Regions from separate parts of the Vagococcus sp. JNUCC 83 genome, predicted to be linked through region 2. Evidence: a T-box and tRNA genes for the amino acid it is inferred to sense, from the RefSeq annotation. Region 2 holds a T-box; the other holds one or more tRNA genes.
The links. The T-box of region 2 lies ahead of JNUCC83_RS08595 (valine--tRNA ligase). A T-box ahead of a tRNA ligase gene usually reads a tRNA of that ligase, here a tRNA-Val.
Positions count from the first base shown of each region.

Region 1: it encodes a tRNA-Val, which carries the amino acid that the T-box ahead of JNUCC83_RS08595 (valine--tRNA ligase) is inferred to sense. The anticodon was not compared.

Region 1 is NZ_CM132204.1:2,079,534-2,082,919, forward strand. Features, by position in the region: tRNA gene JNUCC83_RS10105 (tRNA-Asp) at 1-48, opposite strand, end outside; tRNA gene JNUCC83_RS10110 (tRNA-Met) at 51-124, opposite strand; tRNA gene JNUCC83_RS10115 (tRNA-Ser) at 134-223, opposite strand; tRNA gene JNUCC83_RS10120 (tRNA-Glu) at 242-313, opposite strand; tRNA gene JNUCC83_RS10125 (tRNA-Ile) at 336-409, opposite strand; tRNA gene JNUCC83_RS10130 (tRNA-Gly) at 422-492, opposite strand; tRNA gene JNUCC83_RS10135 (tRNA-Asp) at 504-576, opposite strand; tRNA gene JNUCC83_RS10140 (tRNA-Met) at 579-652, opposite strand; tRNA gene JNUCC83_RS10145 (tRNA-Ser) at 662-751, opposite strand; tRNA gene JNUCC83_RS10150 (tRNA-Ile) at 767-840, opposite strand; tRNA gene JNUCC83_RS10155 (tRNA-Met) at 855-928, opposite strand; tRNA gene JNUCC83_RS10160 (tRNA-Arg) at 951-1,024, opposite strand; tRNA gene JNUCC83_RS10165 (tRNA-Leu) at 1,034-1,119, opposite strand; tRNA gene JNUCC83_RS10170 (tRNA-Gly) at 1,133-1,204, opposite strand; tRNA gene JNUCC83_RS10175 (tRNA-Thr) at 1,212-1,284, opposite strand; tRNA gene JNUCC83_RS10180 (tRNA-Leu) at 1,296-1,377, opposite strand; tRNA gene JNUCC83_RS10185 (tRNA-Lys) at 1,383-1,455, opposite strand; tRNA gene JNUCC83_RS10190 (tRNA-Val) at 1,464-1,536, opposite strand; rRNA gene rrf (5S ribosomal RNA) at 1,555-1,670, opposite strand; rRNA gene JNUCC83_RS10200 (23S ribosomal RNA) at 1,748-3,386, opposite strand, start outside.
Region 2 is NZ_CM132204.1:1,770,968-1,774,353, reverse strand. Features, by position in the region: gene JNUCC83_RS08605 (redox-sensing transcriptional repressor Rex) at 74-712, shown strand; gene tpx (thiol peroxidase) at 790-1,281, shown strand; T-box leader at 1,324-1,519, shown strand; gene JNUCC83_RS08595 (valine--tRNA ligase) at 1,577-3,386, shown strand, end outside.

The sequences.
Region 1 (3,386 bases), 310 kb from region 2:
GATCTCCTGCGTGACAGGCAGGCATGTTAACCCCTACACCACGGAACCTATTGCGGAGACAGGATTTGAACCTGTGACCTTCGGGTTATGAGCCCGACGAGCTACCTAGCTGCTCCACTCCGCGATATTAATAAGGAGGATAAGGGATTCGAACCCTTGCGTGCTTTTACACACCTGACGGTTTTCAAGACCGTTCCCTTCAGCCGGACTTGGGTAATCCTCCACAATAAAATGTTACAAATGACCCGTACGGGAATCGAACCCGTGTTACCGCCGTGAAAGGGCGGTGTCTTAACCGCTTGACCAACGGGCCATACTTAAAATATTTTTGATAATGGGCCTAAATGGACTCGAACCATCGACCTCACGCTTATCAGGCGTGCGCTCTAACCAGCTGAGCTATAGGCCCTATTCTTTTTAAAGCGGGTGACGAGAATCGAACTCGCGACAACAGCTTGGAAGGCTGTAGTTTTACCACTAAACTACACCCGCTAATTTTAAAACGGTCCCGACGGGAATCGAACCCGCGATCTCCTGCGTGACAGGCAGGCATGTTAACCCCTACACCACGGAACCTATTGCGGAGACAGGATTTGAACCTGTGACCTTCGGGTTATGAGCCCGACGAGCTACCTAGCTGCTCCACTCCGCGATATTAATAAGGAGGATAAGGGATTCGAACCCTTGCGTGCTTTTACACACCTGACGGTTTTCAAGACCGTTCCCTTCAGCCGGACTTGGGTAATCCTCCATAATATTTTAACAATGGACCTTGTAGGACTCGAACCTACGACCGCCCGGTTATGAGCCGGGAGCTCTAACCAACTGAGCTAAAGGTCCAAAGGTCGTAATTATCGCGGCGGAGGGGATCGAACCCCCGACCTCCCGGGTATGAACCGGACGCTCTAGCCAGCTGAGCTACACCGCGTAAATAAATACTATTAAAACAACGCGCCCAAGAGGAGTCGAACCCCTAACCTTCTGATCCGTAGTCAGACACTCTATCCAGTTGAGCTATGGGCGCTACGTTTGATGCCGAGGACCGGAATCGAACCGGTACGGTGATCACTCACCGCAGGATTTTAAGTCCTGTGCGTCTGCCAGTTCCGCCACCCCGGCTAGAACTTATAAAAGCGGAAGACGGGGTTCGAACCCGCGACCCCCACCTTGGCAAGGTGATGTTCTACCACTGAACTACTTCCGCTTATAGATGCCGGCTAAAGGACTTGAACCCTCGACCCTCTGATTACAAATCAGATGCTCTACCAACTGAGCTAAGCCGGCAAATATAGTAATGCGGGTGAAGGGACTTGAACCCCCACGCCGTTAGGCGCTAGATCCTAAATCTAGTGCGTCTGCCAATTCCGCCACACCCGCATATATGACCCGTACTGGGCTCGAACCAGTGACCCTCTGATTAAAAGTCAGATGCTCTACCAACTGAGCTAACGAGTCAAATCTTATGGAGGTTAACGGGATCGAACCGCTGACCCCCTGCTTGTAAGGCAGGTGCTCTCCCAGCTGAGCTAAACCTCCATCATGATAAAAATAAAAGCACGGCAACGTCCTACTCTCACAAAGGGAAACCCTTCACTACCCTCGGCGCTAAGAAGCTTAACTTCTGTGTTCGGCATGGTTACAGGTGTATCCTTCTTGCCATCGCCACCGCACTTTTTATTTCTGTTGAGTGTTTATTCACTCAAAACTGGATGTTTTGTTAGTATCAATATATTCTTCCACCGCTATCTTGGTTAAGTCCTCGACCGATTAGTACTAGTCCGCTCCATACATCACTGTACTTCCACTCCTAGCCTATCTACCTGATCATCTTTCAGGGGTCTTACTTCCTTAAAGGAATGGGAAATCTCATCTTGAGGGGGGCTTCACGCTTAGATGCTTTCAGCGTTTATCCCGTCCATACATAGCTACCCAGCAATGCCCTTGGCAGAACAACTGGTACACCAGAGGTATGTCCATCCCGGTCCTCTCGTACTAAGGACAGCTCCTCTCAAATTTCCAACGCCCGCGACGGATAGGGACCGAACTGTCTCACGACGTTCTGAACCCAGCTCGCGTGCCGCTTTAATGGGCGAACAGCCCAACCCTTGGGACCGACTACAGCCCCAGGATGCGACGAGCCGACATCGAGGTGCCAAACCTCCCCGTCGATGTGAACTCTTGGGGGAGATAAGCCTGTTATCCCCAGGGTAGCTTTTATCCGTTGAGCGATGGCCCTTCCATGCGGAACCACCGGATCACTAAGCCCGACTTTCGTCCCTGCTCGAGTTGTAGCTCTCGCAGTCAAGCTCCCTTCTGCCTTTGCACTCTACGAATGATTTCCAACCATTCTGAGGGAACCTTTGGGCGCCTCCGTTACCTTTTGGGAGGCGACCGCCCCAGTCAAACTGTCCATCTGACACTGTCTCCCACCACGATAAGTGGTGCGGGTTAGAATGGTCATAACACAAGGGTAGTATCCCACCAGCGCCTCCATCGAAACTAGCGTTCCGACTTCTACGGCTCCTACCTATCCTGTACATATGTCACAAACATTCAATATCAAACTACAGTAAAGCTCCATGGGGTCTTTCCGTCCTGTCGCGGGTAACCTGCATCTTCACAGGTACTAAAATTTCACCGAGTCTCTCGTTGAGACAGTGCCCAAATCGTTACGCCTTTCGTGCGGGTCGGAACTTACCCGACAAGGAATTTCGCTACCTTAGGACCGTTATAGTTACGGCCGCCGTTTACTGGGGCTTCAATTTTGAGCTTCGCTATTGCTAACCCATCCTCTTAACCTTCCAGCACCGGGCAGGCGTCAGCCCCTATACGTCATCTTTCGATTTTGCAGAGACCTGTGTTTTTGATAAACAGTCGCTTGGGCCTATTCACTGCGGCTGAACTTGCGTTCAGCACCCCTTCTCCCGAAGTTACGGGGTCATTTTGCCGAGTTCCTTAACGAGAGTTCTCTCGCTCACCTTAGGATTCTCTCCTCGACTACCTGTGTCGGTTTGCGGTACGGGTCATTTGTTTCTAACTAGAAGCTTTTCTTGACAGTGTGACATTGAGACTTCGGTACTTTATTTCCCTACTCATCACAACTCGTCCTTAAAGATAAAAGCATTTAACTCTTATCAAGACTTGTTGCTTGAACGTGCACTTCCAGTCGCACGATCCCATAGCCTCCTGTGTCCCTCCATTGTTCAAACAAAACAAACGAGTACAGGAATCTCAACCTGTTGTCCATCGCCTACGCCTATCGGCCTCAGCTTAGGTCCCGACTAACCCTGGGAGGACGAGCCTTCCCCAGGAAACCTTAGTCATTCGGTGGACAGGATTCTCACCTGTCTTTCGCTACTCATACCGGCATTCTCACTTCTAAGCGC
Region 2 (3,386 bases):
AAATGATACACTAAATGTGAAAATTGTCACAATTTAGGAGGGATAGACTGTGGAAGAAGACAACAATACGAGAATGGTCCCAAAAGCAACAACAAAAAGAATTCCACTCTATTTTAGATATTTAAAAACATTAAATGAAACTGGTGTGAAACGCATTAAATCAAATGAATTTAGTAAGATGATACAAATACCTTCAGCTACAATCAGACGTGACTTTTCACATTTTGGAGAATTAGGGAGAAGTGGTTATGGGTATGATGTCCCTTATTTAATTGAAGTATTTAGTGATATTTTGAAAACAGACATTGAAAAAAGAATCGCACTTGTTGGGTCTGGCAATTTAGGTAAGGCGTTAATAAAAAATAACTTTAGACGTGACACAAACTTAAATATCGTTGCAGCATTTGATACAAATCCAGAACTTATAGGTGAAAAAGTGAATGGTATAATCATTAAAGACATGAGTGAATTAAAAAAAATTGTAAAAAAAGAAGGCATTACAACGGTAATTATGACGGTTCCAAGCAGTAAAGCTCAAAAAGTCATAGATGAGGTTGTCGATGCTGGAGTAACTGCGATTTTAAATTTTGCTCCTAAACGATTAAAAGTTCCATCACATGTACAAGTTCAATACATTGATTTAACGACAGAGTTACAAACGCTAATTTATTATGATGAAAATTATAATCATGCCAATGTCGATTTAATCTAGCATATCTAGGCATCTATTTTGTATATTTTACTTTATTTAACTATAATTAAATAAATACAAAAAAAGGATGTGTCGTAATGGAAGTATTGTTAAAAGGTAATCCAGTAGAATTAGTAGGAACACCACCAAAAGTTGGGGAAAAAGCACCGTTATTTAGTTTAAAAGATCTATCAGATAACGTCATTTCTTTAGATGAGTTAAAAGGGAAACCAGTGATTATTAGTGTTGTCCCTGATATTGACACAGGAACTTGTGCGCTTCAAACAAAACATTTCAATAAAGAAGCAGCAACAATCAAAGACATATATTTTTTAACTATTTCAAACAACACCAAAGAGCAATTAGCTAATTGGTGTGCAGCAGAATCTGTTGATATGACGATGTTAAGAGATGATGAGGGTGTAGTTGGTCAAGAATATGGCATTCTAATTCCATCAATTAACCGCTTAGCTCGCTCAATTTTTGTGTTAGACAAAGATGGTGTGATCACTTATGAAGAAATTGTACCAGAAGTATCGACTGAACCTAACTATGAAAAAGCGTTAGAAGCAGCCAAAGCGTTAATCTAAGTTTGACGAAATGAATTTACCCATGTAGAATGAATGGCATAAACAACCACATTGAGTAGGAAGAGTAGTACTTGAATCTGTGAAGAAAGAAAATCCATTGGCTGAAAGGTTTTCCATGTGCAGAGTATGAAGGTAGCCTAGGAGTGGGAACCGTATTGTCAACGTTATATGACCTAGAGAGATAAGCGTCTTAGTATGCTTATAAGATAGGTGGTACCGCGAGATAATCGTCCTAAAGTTAGAAATAACTTTAGGACTTTTTTGTTTTGAAAAATGAATATAAGGAGAGATGTATATGACAGATGAACAACATAACTTAGCACCAAAGTTCGATCCAAAAGCTGTTGAAAAAGGGCGTTATAAAGAATGGTTAGAAAAAGATTTATTTAAACCAAGTGGGGATGAAAGTGCTCCAGCATATTCTATCGTAATTCCACCGCCAAACGTGACAGGAAAACTTCACTTAGGTCATGCATGGGATACAACCCTTCAAGACATGATTATTCGTCAAAAGAGAATGCAAGGGTTTGATACATTGTGGTTACCAGGTATGGACCATGCGGGGATTGCCACTCAAGCAAAAGTAGAAGAAAAATTACGTGGTGAAGGTGTGTCACGATATGATTTAGGTCGTGAAAAATTTATTGAAACAACAAAGGAATGGAAAGAAGAGTACGCTGGACATATCCGTGAGCAATGGGCAAAATTAGGGCTATCTCTAGATTATTCTAGAGAAAGATTCACTCTAGATGATGGATTATCTGATGCGGTGAAAAAAGTCTTTGTAACACTTTACAACAAAGGACTTATCTATCGTGGTGAGTATATTATTAACTGGGATCCACAAGCAAAAACAGCGTTATCTGATATTGAAGTCATTCATAAAGATATCGAAGGAGCATTTTACCATATGTATTATCCACTTGCTGATGGCAGTGGAAAATTGGAAATTGCGACAACTCGTCCAGAAACAATGCTTGGTGATACAGCCGTTGCAGTCCATCCGAAAGATGAACGTTACCAACATTTAATTGGCAAAACAGTGATATTACCACTGGTAGATAAAGAAATTCCAATTGTTGCTGATGAATATGTTGATATGGAATTTGGAACAGGTGTGGTAAAAATTACGCCAGCTCATGATCCGAATGACTTTGAGGTTGGTAATCGTCATGACTTACCACGTATCAACGTGATGAATGATGATGCCACAATGAATGATTTAGCTGGAAAATATGCCGGTATGGATCGTTTTACTGCTCGTAAAGAAGTGATTAAAGACTTAGATGAGTTGGGATTACTTAAAGGCATTGAAAAAATGACTCACAGTGTGGGACATTCTGAGAGAACAGGTGTGGTTGTTGAACCAAGATTATCAACTCAATGGTTTGTAAAAATGGCGCCACTTGCGAAAGAAGCAGTTGAAAATCAAGCAACTGATGATGCAGTAGACTTTTACCCACCACGTTTTAATCAAACATTTTTAACTTGGATGGAAAACGTGCATGATTGGGTTATCTCTCGCCAACTTTGGTGGGGACATCGTATCCCAGCTTGGTATCATAACGAAACAGGTGAAGTATATGTTGGAGAAGAAGCGCCTAAAGATATTGAAAACTGGCATCAAGATGAAGATGTATTAGACACATGGTTCAGCTCAGCTTTATGGCCATTTTCAACAATGGGTTGGCCTGATACAGAATCACATGACTTTAAACGCTATTTCCCAACCAATACTTTAGTAACAGGTTATGACATTATCTTCTTCTGGGTAAGTCGCATGATTTTCCAAAGTTTAGAATTTACTGGTGAAAGACCATTTAATAATGTGTTGATTCACGGGTTGATTCGTGCGGAAGATGGACGTAAGATGAGTAAATCTCTTGGTAATGGGATTGATCCAATGGATGTGATTGATCAATACGGGGCAGACGCTTTGCGTTGGTTCTTATCAAATGGTTCAACACCAGGTCAAGACATGCGTTTTAGTTATGAAAAAATGGATGCTGCTTGGAATTTCATCAATAAAATTTGGAATGCGTCTCGCTTTGTTTTAATGAATGTTGAAGGCATGACATATGATGATATCTCACTTGTTGGTGACA